4 regions of the Streptomyces sp. NPDC015171 genome follow, and region 4 is predicted to be linked to each of the others. Evidence: riboswitches for the same ligand, from Rfam matches in the RefSeq annotation. Region 4 holds a riboswitch; each other region holds the start of a gene.
The links. A riboswitch is a leader RNA that binds a small molecule or an ion and turns the genes downstream of it on or off. The one in region 4 is predicted to bind thiamine pyrophosphate.
Positions count from the first base shown of each region.

Region 1: linked by a shared signal. The riboswitch ahead of ACF073_RS25140 (thiamine ABC transporter substrate binding subunit) and the one ahead of ACF073_RS22855 (purine-cytosine permease family protein) in region 4 are both predicted to bind thiamine pyrophosphate.
Region 2: linked by a shared signal. The riboswitch ahead of thiO (glycine oxidase ThiO) and the one ahead of ACF073_RS22855 (purine-cytosine permease family protein) in region 4 are both predicted to bind thiamine pyrophosphate.
Region 3: linked by a shared signal. The riboswitch ahead of thiC (phosphomethylpyrimidine synthase ThiC) and the one ahead of ACF073_RS22855 (purine-cytosine permease family protein) in region 4 are both predicted to bind thiamine pyrophosphate.

Region 1 covers NZ_JBIBUO010000009.1:240,626-244,080, reverse strand. Annotated here, with positions in the region: gene ACF073_RS25145 (ABC transporter permease) at 1-614, opposite strand, end outside; gene ACF073_RS25140 (thiamine ABC transporter substrate binding subunit) at 662-1,741, opposite strand; TPP riboswitch at 1,823-1,930, opposite strand; gene rlmN (23S rRNA (adenine(2503)-C(2))-methyltransferase RlmN) at 1,954-3,060, opposite strand; gene ACF073_RS25130 (hypothetical protein) at 3,238-3,455, shown strand, end outside.
Region 2 covers NZ_JBIBUO010000013.1:226,854-230,308, forward strand. Annotated here, with positions in the region: gene ACF073_RS30875 (NAD(P)/FAD-dependent oxidoreductase) at 1-606, opposite strand, end outside; gene ACF073_RS30880 (hypothetical protein) at 639-989, opposite strand; TPP riboswitch at 1,043-1,154, shown strand; gene thiO (glycine oxidase ThiO) at 1,152-2,384, shown strand; gene thiS (sulfur carrier protein ThiS) at 2,381-2,593, shown strand; gene ACF073_RS30895 (thiazole synthase) at 2,597-3,391, shown strand.
Region 3 covers NZ_JBIBUO010000010.1:201,295-204,749, reverse strand. Annotated here, with positions in the region: gene ACF073_RS26550 (YibE/F family protein) at 1-1,339, opposite strand, end outside; TPP riboswitch at 1,420-1,597, shown strand; gene thiC (phosphomethylpyrimidine synthase ThiC) at 1,590-3,374, shown strand.
Region 4 covers NZ_JBIBUO010000008.1:199,828-203,282, forward strand. Annotated here, with positions in the region: gene ACF073_RS22845 (acyl-CoA dehydrogenase family protein) at 1-305, shown strand, start outside; partial or broken gene ACF073_RS22850 (hypothetical protein) at 478-1,578, shown strand; TPP riboswitch at 1,896-1,991, shown strand; gene ACF073_RS22855 (purine-cytosine permease family protein) at 1,981-3,381, shown strand.

The DNA.
Region 1 (3,455 bases), on a different contig from region 4:
CCGCCGAGGATCTGCACCACACCGAAGGAGGTGAAGGTGAACAGGAACACCATCAGGGCGGCGGCGGCCACGGCGGGCCCGAGCGCGGGCAGCGTGACCTTCCGCCACGCGCCCAGCGGGGAGGCGCCCAGCATCCGGGCGGCCTCCTCCTGCCGGGGGTCGAGCTGGGCCCACAGCCCGCCGACGGTCCGTACGACGACGGCGTAGTTGAAGAAGACATGGGCGAGCAGGATCGCCCACACCGTGGTGTCGAGCCGTACCCCCCACAGCTCGTCCAGGAGGCCGTGGTGTCCGACCAGCGCCAGGAAGGCGCTGCCGGCCACCACGGTCGGCAGCACGAAGGGAACCGTGACGACGGCCCGCAGCACCTGCTTGCCCGGGAAGTCGAGGCGGGCGAAGACATAGGCGGCGGGCAGCGCGAGCAGCAGGGTGAGCGCGGTGGAGGCGAGCGCCTGCCAGGTGGTGAACCACAGCACGTGCCGGATGTCCGGCTGCGCGAGGACGTCCGCGATCCGCCCGAACCGCCAGACGCCGTCGGCCTTCAGTCCGCGGACGACGATCGCGGCCACCGGCCAGGCGAAGAACAGCGCGAAGAACGCGACCGGCAGGGCCATCAGCCCGAGCCGGGCCGCGTTCCCGCGCCGGTCCCGCTCACGGCCCGTCACTTCAGTACGAGCGACGTCCACGTCTTGACCCACTGGTCGCGGTTGGCGGCGATCTTGCCGGGCGCCATGGTCTCGGGGTGCTCGGCGGCCGGCCCGTACGCGGTGAACTCGGCGGGCACCTTCGCGCCCCCCACCACCGGGTAGACGTACATGTTCAGCGGCATGTCCTCCTGGAACTCCTTGGAGACCAGGAAGTCGACGAACGCCTTGGCGCCCTCGGGGTTGCCGGCGTTGCTCAGCACCCCGGCGAACTCGGTCTGCCGGAAGCAGGTGCCGCTCACCACACCCGTCGGGGCGGTGCTCGGCCGCTTCTTGGCGTAGATCACCTCAGCGGGCGGCGAGGAGGCGTACGACACCACGAGCGGCCGGTCGCCGCCCGCCTTCCTGCCCCCGGAGGAGCCGGAGAACTCCTGGGAGTAGGCCTGCTCCCAGCCGTCGACGACCTTGACGCCGTTGGCCTTGAGCTTCTTCCAGTACTCCGGCCAGCCCTTGTCGCCGTAGCTCGCGGCGCTGCCGAGCAGTAAGCCGAGCCCCGGCGAGGAGGTGGCCGCGTTCTCGGTGACGAGGAGGTTCTTGTACGCGGGATCGGCCAGGTCGGCGAAGGACCGCGGCGGGGCCAGCTTGTGCTCGCTGAAGTAGGCCTTGTCGTAGTTGACGCAGATGTCGCCGTAGTCGACGGGCGTGACCCGGTGCTCGGCCTTGTCGAGCTGGTAGGCGGCGCCGACCGTGTCGAGGCCCTTGGCCGTGTACGGCTGGAAGAGGCCGTTGTCGAGGGCCCGGGACAGCAGGGTGTTGTCGACGCCGAAGAAGACGTCGCCCTGCGGGTGGTCCTTGGTCAGGATCGCCTTGTTGACGGCCTGCCCGGCGTCGCCGTCCTCGAGGACCCTGACCCGGTACCCGGAGCGCTTCTCGAAGTCCTTGAGCACGTTCTTCGAGACGGCCCACGAGTTGTGGCTGACCAGCGTCACGGTCTTGGAGTCGGACGACGCCGTGCCGCCCGAGCCGCACCCGGTCAGGGCGGGCAGCGCGATCAGGCCGAGCCCGACCGCCGCGGCCGTGAGGGTCTTGTTGTGCACTGGATGTCCTCCTGGGGGTTGGCCAGGAAGAGACGCGGCCCTGCCCGGCTCCGCGGGGCGGAGCCGGGCAGGGCGCAACAGCTTGAGTGATGACCGAACTTCCTACCCAGAATGACCTGGGCGAGGTTCAGAGGGTCTGCGGCCCGGTTGCCGCACTCTCAGCGCTGTGGCGCTCCCCTGTCGGAATATGAAGTTGTGTGGACCCGGCCAGGTTACCGCTCGGTGGCCGCGAGCTGACCGCAGGCTCCGTCGATCTCCTGCCCACGGGTGTCCCGTACGGTGACGGGCACCCCGTGCGCGGCGATGGCCTCGACGAACGCCTTCTCGTCCTCGGGCCGCGACGCGGTCCACTTCGAACCCGGCGTCGGGTTCAGCGGGATCAGGTTGACGTGCACGGGCCTGCCCTTGAGCAGCCGGCCGAGCCGGTCGCCGCGCCAGGCCTGGTCGTTGATGTCCCGGATCAGGGCGTACTCGATGGACAGCCGGCGCCCGCTCTTCTCCGCGTACTCGAACCCGGCGTCCAGCACCTCACGCACCTTCCAGCGCGTGTTGACGGGGACGAGGGTGTCGCGCAGCTCGTCGTCGGGGGCGTGCAGGGAGATCGCGAGCCGGCACTTGAAGCCCTCGTCGGCGAACCGGTGGATGGCCGGCACCAGCCCGACGGTCGACACGGTGATCCCGCGCTGCGAGAGCCCGAGGCCGTCGGGGGCCGGGTCGGTGAGCGCGCGGATGGCACCGACGACCCGCTTGTAGTTGGCGAGCGGCTCGCCCATGCCCATGAACACGATGTTGGACAGCCGCGCCGGGCCGCCGGGCACCTCCCCGTCCCGGAGCGCCCGCATCCCGTCCACGATCTGGTGGACGATCTCGGCGGTGGACAGGTTGCGGTCCAGGCCCGCCTGGCCGGTGGCGCAGAACGGGCAGTTCATGCCGCATCCGGCCTGCGAGCTGATGCACATGGTGACCCGGTCCGGGTACCGCATCAGCACCGACTCGACCAGCGTCCCGTCGAACAGCCGCCACAGCGTCTTGCGCGTGGTGCCCTGGTCGGTGGACAGATGCCGGACGACGGTCATCAGCTCGGGGAACAGCGCTTCCCGGAGCTTGGCGCGCGAACCGGCGGGGATGTCGGTCCACTGCTCCGGGTCGTGCGTGTACCGCGCGAAGTAGTGCTGCGCGAGCTGCTTGGCACGGAACGGCTTCTCACCGGTCTCGGCCACAGCGTCCTTGCGCTCGGCGGGCGTGAGATCGGCGAGATGCCGCGGCGGCTTCTTGGCTCCGCGCGGGGCGACGAATGTGAGTTCTCCGGGCTTAGGCATGGCGCTACCAGTGTCGCAGATCCACTTGGGTGACCCGGGGCCGTCGGCCGCTGGGGTGACCGGCGACACCCGGAGGCCGCCCTGGCCCGTCCGAGCCCGCTCGGCCCGGCTGGCACGGGGATGCGCCGCGTAGCAGCCTGGAGACAGGGAACATCCGCCGCATGACAGCCCGAGGAGATGGCCGTGACTTCTGCTGGCTACGACACCACGTCGGACACCGCGTTCTTCGCCGAGATCACGGACGTGTTCAGGAAGCACCCTGAGGCGGCCGGGAAATACGCCCTCGCGAGTCTCGCCGTGGAGCGCGAGCTGGACGTCGACTACGCCCGGCAGTACGGAGTCTCCCGGATCGAGGGCGGCCGGGTCATCACCGAGTTCCATGACCGGGACAGCGA
Region 2 (3,455 bases), on a different contig from region 4:
GGCGTACCAGGCGGCCATGGGCGCGGCGACCTCGGCGGGCAGCGCGCCGGCGAGCGGCCGGCCGGCCGCCTCCACGACGGTCACCGCGCAGCCGGCCTCGCGGGCCGCGGTGGCGAACTCGGCGCCGATCCAGCCGGCGCCCACGACCACGATGTCGTGCTGCCGGGCGAGCACGGGCCGCAGCCGTTCGGCGTCGTCCAGGGTGCGCAGCAGATGCACCCCGGGCACGCCCTCGGTGCCGGGCAGGGTGATCGGTTCGGCGCCGGTGGCCAGGACCAGGACGTCGTACGGCACCGGGCCCGACTCGGTGTCCAGCTCGTGCTCTGCGGGGCGCACGCCGTGCACCTCGCAGCCGAGCCGCAGCTCGACCCCGAGGACCTCGAAGTCCACGTCGAAGGCGGAGTCCTCGGCCTTGCCGAGCAGGACGGCCTTCGACAGCGGCGGCCGGTCGTACGGCTGGTGCGGCTCGGCGCCGATGACGCTCACGCCGCCCCGGAAGCCCTGTTCCCGCAGGGCGACCGCGGTCTGCACGCCGGCCATGCCCGCGCCGACGACGACCACGCGCCGCCCCGGTGCCGTGCCCTCTTGCGCTGTCTGCTCGCTCACTCGATCACCATAGACAATTGACGATCTGTCAGTCAGGGGGCGTGCTCGGTGACCTGCTCCACGACGCTGGTGCCCGAGCCCGTGCCGGACTCCCACTCCCAGGTCTCCTCCAGCCGCACCCGCCCGTCCGGCAGCTCCACGACCGCGGACACGCAGTGCCCCGAGGCGGTCGTCCCGTCGGTCTTCAGCTGGACGTACCGGAAGTCGAGCCGGTCGCCCTCGCGGGTGCCGACCAGGTGGCCCCGTACGACGTCGCCGCCGGCGTACTCGGCCCAGATCCGGCCGTCCTTCTCGTGGTACGCGAACCGGGTGCGCGTACCCACCTGACCTGGGGCTTGGTCCGCCACGGGGGCGAGGGTGAGTCCGTCGAGCGACCTGGCCATGGGGCGGGGCTCCCTTACGAGCGGGGCGGGCGGAGGGCTAGGGTGGCCACCGTACAAGCACTCGCGGGAGCCCGGACGCACCGGGCTGAGAGGGAGGCTGGCGGCCTCCGACCGTACGAACCTGATCCGGGTCATGCCGGCGAAGGGAGGGGCTGAACGCCCATGTCGTCACGTACCTCCGACGTCCTCGTCATCGGGGGCGGAATCATCGGTCTGGTCACGGCCTGGCGCGCGGCGCAGCGCGGGCTCGGCACGGCTGTGGTGGATCCCACGCCGGGCGGCGGGGCCGCGCAGGTCGCGGCCGGGATGCTGGCCGCGGTCACGGAGCTGCACTACGGCGAGGAGAGGCTGCTCGCCCTGAACCTGGAGTCGGCCCGCCGCTATCCGGAGTTCGCGGCCGAGCTGACCGAGCTGACCGGCCACGACCTCGGCTACCGCCGCTGCGGCACGCTCGCCGTCGCGCTGGACGCCGACGACCGCGCCCATCTGCGCGAACTGCACGCGCTCCAGCAGCGCTCGGGGCTGGCTTCGGAGTGGCTGTCCGGGCGGGAGTGCCGGCGCCTCGAACCCATGCTCGCGCCGGGGGTGCGCGGCGGGCTGCGGGTCGACGGCGACCACCAGATCGACCCGCGCCGGCTCGCGGCGGCCCTGGTGGCCGCGTGCGAGCGGGCCGGTGTGGTGTTCCACCACGCCTGGGCGGAGCGGCTCGATGTGGCGGCGGGCCGGGCCGTCGGGGTCACCACGGCGGACGGCACCGGGCTGCGCGCGGCGCAGGTGGTGCTCGCGGCCGGCAGCCTGAGCGGGCGCCTGGCGGGCGTGCCGGACGAGCTGCTGCCTCCGGTGCGGCCGGTCAAGGGGCAGGTGCTGCGGCTGACCGTGCCGCGCCGGTACGCGCCGTTCTTGAGCCGGACCGTGCGGGCCGTGGTGCGCGGCAGCCATGTCTATCTGGTGCCCCGGGAGAACGGCGAACTGGTCGTCGGCGCCACCAGCGAGGAGCTGGGCTGGGACACGACGGTCACGGCCGGCGGTGTGTACGAGCTGCTGCGGGACGCCCATGAGCTGGTGCCCGGCATCACCGAGCTGCCGCTCACCGAGACCCGGGCCGGTCTGCGTCCCGGTTCCCCCGACAACGCGCCGCTGCTCGGGCCGTCCGGTCTTCCCGGGCTGGTGCTGGCCACCGGGCACTACCGCAACGGGGTGCTGCTCACGCCGGTCACCGGGGACGTGCTGGCGGATGTCCTGGCCACCGGGGACCTCCCGGAGGCGGCACGCCCGTTCACCCCGTTGCGGTTCGGCGCCGCGCCCCCGGACGGGACGCCCGACACCTCCGATTTCTCGGATTCCTCCGAGACCTCCCAGACCTCCGAGACGGACAAGCTGGAGCAGCACGCATGAACATGTCCCTGACCATCTCGGTCAACGGTGAACCCCGTCAGGTGGTGCCCGGCACCGCGCTGGACGCGCTGGTGGAGACGCTCACCGCGGCGCCGCGCGGGGTGGCCGCCGCCGTCAACGAGACCGTCGTCCCGCGCACGCGGTGGGCGACGACCGCCCTCGCCGAGGGCGACCGGGTCGAAGTCCTCACCGCCGTACAGGGAGGCTGAACCATGGCCGACGATCCCCTGGTCCTCGGTGGACTGACCTTCTCCTCCCGGCTGATCATGGGCACGGGCGGGGCGCCGAGCCTGGAGGTGCTGGAGCGGGCCCTGGTCACCTCGGGTACGGAGCTGACGACCGTCGCCATGCGCCGGGTGGACCCCTCCGTGCACGGTTCGGTGCTCTCGGTGCTGGAGAAGCTGGGCATCCGGGTGCTGCCGAACACGGCCGGCTGTTTCACCGCGGGTGAGGCCGTGCTGACCGCACGGCTGGCGCGGGAGGCGCTGGGTACGGACCTGGTCAAGCTGGAGGTCATCGCCGACGAGCGGACGCTGCTGCCGGATCCGGTGGAGACGCTGGAGGCTGCGGAGACGCTGGTCGACGACGGGTTCACGGTGCTGCCGTACACGAACGACGATCCCGTGCTCGCGCGGAAGCTGGAGGATGTCGGGTGTGCGGCGGTGATGCCGCTCGGTTCGCCGATCGGCTCCGGGCTCGGGATCCGCAATCCGCACAACTTCCAGTTGATCGTGGAGCACGCGCGCGTGCCGGTGATTCTGGACGCGGGGGCCGGTACGGCGTCCGACGCGGCGCTGGCGATGGAGCTGGGGTGTGCGGGGGTGATGCTCGCCTCCGCGGTGACGCGGGCGCAGGAGCCGGAGCTGATGGCTGCCGCGATGAGGCATGCCGTGGAGGGGGGCCGGCTGGCCCGGCTGGCGGGGCGGATTCCGCGTAGGTACCTCGCGGAGGCGTCGTCTCCTGCGGAGGGCCTGGCCGTGCTGGATCCCGAGCGCCCCGCGTTCTGACCGTCCGCTGCGGCTGGCCTGCCCGTCCTTCCCCACCCACGCACCGCCCGTCACCGCCGGCCGG
Region 3 (3,455 bases), on a different contig from region 4:
GGTCGGCCGCCACGACCAGCGCGGCCAGCGCCGTCGTCACCGGGACCGAGGCGACCAGACCGATCGAGCCCACCAGCGTGCGCACGATCTCCTCGGCCACCAGCTCGCTGTTGGCCACGGTCCCGACGCTGCTCTGCGCGATCGAGAACAGCAGCAGCAACGGCAGCGCGGCACCGGCGTACGCCAGCACCAGGGTGTTGACCACGGACGCGATGTGGTCGCGGCCGATGCGGATGCCCGCCCGGTACAGCCCGCGCCAGCCCATCGACGGGTTGGCCTCGTGCAGCTCCCACACGGCCGACGTCTGGGTGACCGTCACATCGTCCAGGACACCGAGCGAACCGATGATGACGCCGGCCAGCAGCAGACCGCTCATGTCGATCGACGGATACAGCCCATGGATCAGACCGGTGCTGTCGTCCGTGTTGCCGGTCAGCGCGGCCCAGCCGATGAACAGCGAGCCGAGTACCCCGATCAGCACGAGGGAGATCAGCGTGCCGAGCACCGCCACCGAGGTCCGGGCCGACAGGCCGTGGCACATGTACAGGGCGATCAGCATGATGGCGCTCGCCCCGACCACGGCCACCAGCAGCGGGTTCGATCCCTGGAGGATCGCGGGCAGGATGAACAGCGTCAGCACCAGGAAGCTCACGGCCAGCGCGACCAGCGCCATGACACCGCGCAGCCGCCCCACCACGACGACGGCCACCGCGAAGATCCCCGCGAGCAGAGCCATGGGGAACTTCCGGTTCACATCGGTCACCGCGTACTGCAGTTCCTTCGGGGCCGAGGGTTCGTAGGCGACCACGACCTTCTCGCCCTGGTGCAGCTGGCGCGACTGGTCCGGCTGCACGATCTCCGTGAACGTACGGCCCTTGTCCTTGCCGGTGTCGACCCGGACGGTCGCCTTCTTGCAGTCTCCGTCGGCCTGTTGCTGGGCCGAGGTGCCCTCGGCGGTGGAGGTGTCGCCGGTCGGGGTGCCGCCGGAGGCGTTGACCGACTTGCAGCTGACCTCGACGACTTGGGTGACCGTTGCCTGCTGGGTCTGCCGGTCGAAGCCGACGCCGGTGCGCTTGTGGGACGGGGCCTCCCCGGGCCAGAGCACCACGAGGCCGACCAGGACCGCGGCGGTGAAGGGGACCAGTACCGCGGCGATGACCTTGCGCAGGTGCTTGGAGACAGGAGCCGCGGGACCGTGGCTGTGACTGTGACTGTGGCCGTGCCCGTGCCCAGGACCGGTGTCACGGCCGCCCGCCGGGGCTCCGTGGCCGTGTGCGCCGCCCTGTCCCGAGCCGTCTCGGCGGAGTGGCTCGGGTGGCTGCTGGGGATACTGCTCCATCCTGGTCACCGCCAGATCATCGCAAGAACGGCGGGGGCCCACTGTTCACCGCGCCACACATGACGCTAGCGTGGAGGCACCTTTGCACACGCGGGAGCTCGGAGCACCGGGCTGAGAGGGCGCTGACCTCCGTAGACGCGATGTTTCACGTGGAACGAACGATGTTCCACAGGAAACCTCGCCAGACGGAAGCCGCTGCGTCGACCGCTGAACCTGTTACCGGGTAATGCCGGCGTAGGGAGTAGGTCTCATGACCAACAAGGACGCACGCACGCCTGCCTCCGTCCAGGACGAGAAGTCCCAGGAGGCCGGGAAGTCCATCGGCTGGCACAAGGCGTATGTCGAGGGCTCGCGCCCCGACCTGCGGGTGCCGGTCCGTCAGGTGCATCTCACCAACGGGCAGTCGGTCACGCTGTACGACACCTCGGGCCCGTACACCGACCCTCTCGTCGAGACGGACGTCCGCAGGGGCCTGCTGCCGCTGCGGGAGAACTGGATCGTCGCCCGCGGCGACACGGAGGAGTACGCGGGCCGTCCGGTCCGCCCCGAGGACGACGGGATCAAGCACACCTCGCCGCGCGGCGGCCTGCGGAACCTGGACGCGGTCTTCCCCGGCCGCCCGCGTCAGCCGCGGCGGGGCCGGGGCGGGCAGGCGGTGACCCAGCTCGCGTACGCCCGCCGGGGCGAGATCACGCCCGAGATGGAGTTCGTGGCCGTCCGGGAGAACGTTCCGGCCGAGGTGGTGCGGGAGGAGATCGCGGCGGGCCGGGCCGTGCTGCCGGCCAATGTGAACCACCCGGAGATCGAACCGATGATCATCGGCAAGCGGTTCCTGGTGAAGGTGAACGCCAACATCGGCAACTCCGCGGTGACGTCCTCCATCGAGGAAGAGGTCGAGAAGATGACCTGGGCGACCCGCTGGGGCGCCGACACGGTCATGGACCTGTCCACCGGCCGCAACATCCACACCACCCGCGAGTGGGTGCTGCGCAACTCCCCCGTCCCCATCGGTACGGTGCCGCTCTACCAGGCGCTGGAGAAGGTCGACGGCAAGGCCGAGGAACTGACCTGGGAGATCTACAAGGACACCGTCATCGAGCAGGCCGAGCAGGGCGTGGACTACATGACCGTCCACGCGGGCGTCCGGCTGCCGTACGTCCCGCTCACCGCCAACCGCAAGACCGGCATCGTCTCGCGCGGCGGCTCGATCATGGCCGCATGGTGCCTGGCGCACCACAAGGAATCGTTCCTGTACGAGAACTTCGAAGAGCTGTGCGAGATCCTCGCCGCCTACGACGTCACGTACTCGCTGGGCGACGGTCTCAGGCCGGGGTCGATCGCGGACGCCAACGACGAGGCGCAGTTCGCGGAGCTGCGCACGCTCGGGGAACTCAACACGATCGCCAAGCGTTTCAACGTACAGACCATGATCGAGGGCCCGGGCCATGTCCCGATGCACAAGATCAAGGAGAACATCGACCTTCAGCAGGAGATCTGCGATGAAGCCCCGTTCTATACGCTCGGCCCGCTGACCACGGACATCGCGCCGGCCTACGACCACATCACCTCCGGTATCGGCGCCGCGATGATCGCCTGGTGGGGCACGGCGATGCTCTGCTACGTCACGCCCAAGGAGCACCTGGGCCTGCCCAACCGGGACGACGTCAAGACCGGCGTGATCACCTACAAGATCGCCGCGCACGCGGCGGACCTCGCCAAGGGGCACCCGGGTGCGCAGGAGTGGGACGACGCGCTGTCCGACGCCCGCTTCGAGTTCCGGTGGGAGGACCAGTTCAACCTCGCCCTGGACCCGGTGACGGCACGGGAGTTCCACGACGAGACCCTGCCGGCGGAGCCCGCCAAGACGGCCCACTTCTGCTCCATGTGCGGTCCGAAGTTCTGCAGCATGAAGATCTCGCAGGACATCCGGAGGGAGCACGGCGGCAGCCGGGCCGAGGTCGAGGAGGGCATGGCCCAGAAGTCGAAGGAGTTCGCGGAGGCCGGCAACCGGGTGTATCTGCCGATCGCCGACTGAACCACGTGCGGTGGACGCGCCGCGCCGGCCGGTGAGCCGGCGGACGCGGCGCGCGGGCTCGCGGCCGGCCGGGGTGGTGGC
Region 4 (3,455 bases):
TGCACGCCTACCGGGCCGCCGACGACCTCGACCACGCCGCCGCCGAGGGCCGGGAACTGACGGTCGGTGAGCGGGCCCGGGTCCGTATGGACACCGCCGTCGCCGCGATCCGCAGCCGCGAGGCGGTGGACCGCCTCGTCTCCGTGTCGGGTGCGAGCGCCTTCGCCCTGGCCAACCCCCTCCAGCGGATCTGGCGCGACCTGGGCACCGCGTCCCGCCACGGCGTCGTCAACCCCGACCTCGGCCGGGAGATCTACGGCCGCAGCCTGCTGGGCATCACCGAGCAGCCCACCTTCCTCGTCTGAGCCGACGGACGCGAACGGGGCGGAGACGGCGGACGGGTCACCCCGAGGCGAGCGCCGGGCACATGACGTCCCGTCAGTGATCGCTGCGGTCACCCCCCGATCCTGTCGCGAGCCTTGACAGGGGCGGCGGCACGGATCAGCCGTTGGCAACGTTGTCAGACAACGTTTCCAGCAGTCCTTCGACCGCGTCGACCTCGTGTGGGAACAGGCCTACGCGGCACGGTTCGTGGTGCAGGTCTCCTCCGACGACTCCACCTGGACCGATGCGAAGACCGTCGACAACACCGCCGTACCCCTGCCTTGCGACAACGGCGACGCCAGTCTCCATGTCGCGGAGTTCACCGCACGGACCAGCCGGTACCTGCGGATCAGCTGCGGCCTGCGCAACACGAGCTGGGGCAACTCGCTGTGGTCCCTGTCCGTGATCGACAGCCGGAACCCGGGCACGGACCTCGCACGGCACCGCACGGCCACCGCCTCGACCGAGGACCACGACCACCCGGCCGCCCACGCCACCGACGGCGGCCCCGGCACCCGCTGGTCCCCGCAGTACGAGGACCACCTGTCCCACCCGGCCTGGCACAGCACGGTCTGGCAGACGTGCGACTACGACTTCGACGTCAACGGCACCTACTACGGCGCCCGCAGCGCCTGCGAGCCCCTGCATGTCCAGGCGGACCCGCTGAAGTGGCAGGTCCTCGCGGTCAACCACACCGCCACCGCGATGAAGGGCGTCACGGTCACGGCCCGCGCCCACGACCTCGCGGGCCGCCCCCTGGGCACCCCGAGGTCCGCGAGGCTCGACATCGCCCCGTCCTCCACCGCACCGGCGTTCACCGCCGGACGGCCGGACGACGTGCCCGCCCTGCACCTGCTGCGGCGCACCCTCGAAGACAGCGGGGGCCGGGTGCTGTCCCGCAACACCTACTGGCGTCACCGCACTCCGGAGGACATGAGAGCGCTCAACACGGTGCGGCAGGTCAAGCTGTCGGTCTCGGTCACGAGCCTCTCCCGCACGGGCCCCCGTCACCAGCTGACCGCCACCGTCCGCAACCGCGGCCCCGCCGTCGCCGCCATGGTCCGTCTCTCGCTGCTGGACGGCCGGGGCGAGGGCCGCGTCCTGCCGACCCTGTACAGCGACAACTACCTGTGGCTCCTCCTCGGCGAGTCGCGCACGGTCACTCTGTCCTGGCCCGCCGAGGCCCTGCGCTCGGGCCGCCCGGCCCTGCGGGCGCAGGCCTACAACAGCGCACCGGCGAGGGCGCGTTCCTGACTTCGTCCCCCCCATCCGCCGTCCTCGGCGAGTCGCCGGATGCCCACCCTCGCGGCGGGCCGGGTCGAGGTCGAACCTCGTCTCCGAGAGTGAAGGCCCGTCCGCCGGTCCCGGGGCCCGTCCCCTCTGTCCCGGGCCCCGTCCCGCCGGTCCGAAGCTGCCGAGCGCGGTGCGCACCGCCGGGACGCGGGGTGGAGCCGGCCCGGCTCTCGGAGGGGCCGCCGCGCTCGCCGTGTCGGGATCGCGGTCACCCGGTCCGCGCGGCCCCCCTCACCCCGGCCGGAACCGGCCACCGATCCGGGCTATTCTGGCCGGCGTACCTGGACACGGGGTGCCCCCGCACGGGGGCTGAGATCACACCCGTTGAACCTGAACCAGTTAGGACTGGCGGAGGGATGTCGTATGTCGTTGCCGTACGCCCATGAAGAGACGGCCGTCGCCGAGGTGCGACGCGTCTTCGACGGCCGGATGCCGGCGGCCCCCGGCGATCTGCGGGTGGAGACGCGCGGGATCACACCGGTGCCCGAGGACGCCCGCTACGGCGGTCCCCGGCGCCTCTTCACCGTGTGGTTCGCCCCGAACCTGACGATGACCGGCGTGTTCAGCGGCACCGTCGGGGCGGCCCTCGGTCTGGACTTCGCCACCGCCTTGCTGGCCGTGGTGCTCGGCACCGTGGTCGGTGCGGTGCCCACGGCTTATCTGGGGACCTGGGGAAGCCAGACCGGAGCGGGCCAGCTGCCGCTGGCGAGGCTGGCCTTCGGCCGGGCCGTGGCCCTGCCGGGCGCTCTGCAGTGGCTGTCGTCCATCGCCTGGGACGCGCTGATCGGCCTGTTCGGCGGGGACGCGCTGGCCCAGCTGTGCGGCTGGCCCTTCTGGCTGGGTGTCCTGGTGATGCTGGCGGCCCAGGGGGTGCTGGGCGTGATCGGGTACGAGGCGATCCACCGGTTGCAGACGGTGATGACCTTCGCGCTCGCCGTCGCGTTCGTCGCGTTGGCGGTGAAGCTCGCGCACGGCACCCAGCCCACGACGGCCACGACCGTGCACGGCGCCGATCGGGCCGGCGCGTTCGTGCTGACCTGCGCCATCGCTCTGAGTCTCGCTCTCTCGTGGGCCCCCTACGCGAGCGACTTCAGCCGCTACCTGCCACGAACGGCATCCCGGACGCGCATGTTCTGGTGCACCCTGCTCGGTGTCGGCGTGTCCTTCGTCGCGGTACAGGCGCTCGGCCTGTGGGGGGCCGCGCAGTTCACCGACCAGAGCGCCCGTGGTGTGGACCGGCTGCTCGGCGGCGGTGCGCTCGGCGCGTTCGGGCTCCTCGCGGTCGCTCTCGCGGCGCTGTGCAGCAACGCCATGAACGACTACAGCGGGTCGCTGGCGCTGCAGACCGTCGGCGTGCGGGTGCCGCGGCCGGTCGCCGCCGCGCTCGCCGCGCTGCTCGGGTTTCCGCTGGTGCTGTGGATGCACGCCGCCGACACGACGGCCCGCTTCCAGAACGTGCTGCTGTTCGTCGGCTACTGGATCCCCGCGTTCGTCGCGATCGTGATCGTCGACTGGGCGGCCCGGAAGAGGGCGCGCGGCGGCCGGCCGATCGACCTGCGGGCGGAGGAGGCGGAGCCGCAGCCGTGGTGGCCGGCTCTCACCGCCTTCGTCGTCGGGTTCGCCGCCGCGGCGCCGTTCATGAGCACCAGCCTGTACGTGGGTCCGGTCGCCCGGGCCCTGCACGGCGCCGACCTCGCCTACCCCGTGGCGTTCCTCGCGACCCTGCTCGTCTACACGCCGTTGCGGATGCCGCGCCGGACCTGACCGAGCCCCGCCAGGGGCACTCGGGGTGCGACGCGGAACGCCCCCCCCAGAAGGTGGTCCGCGAGGTCCCCGGA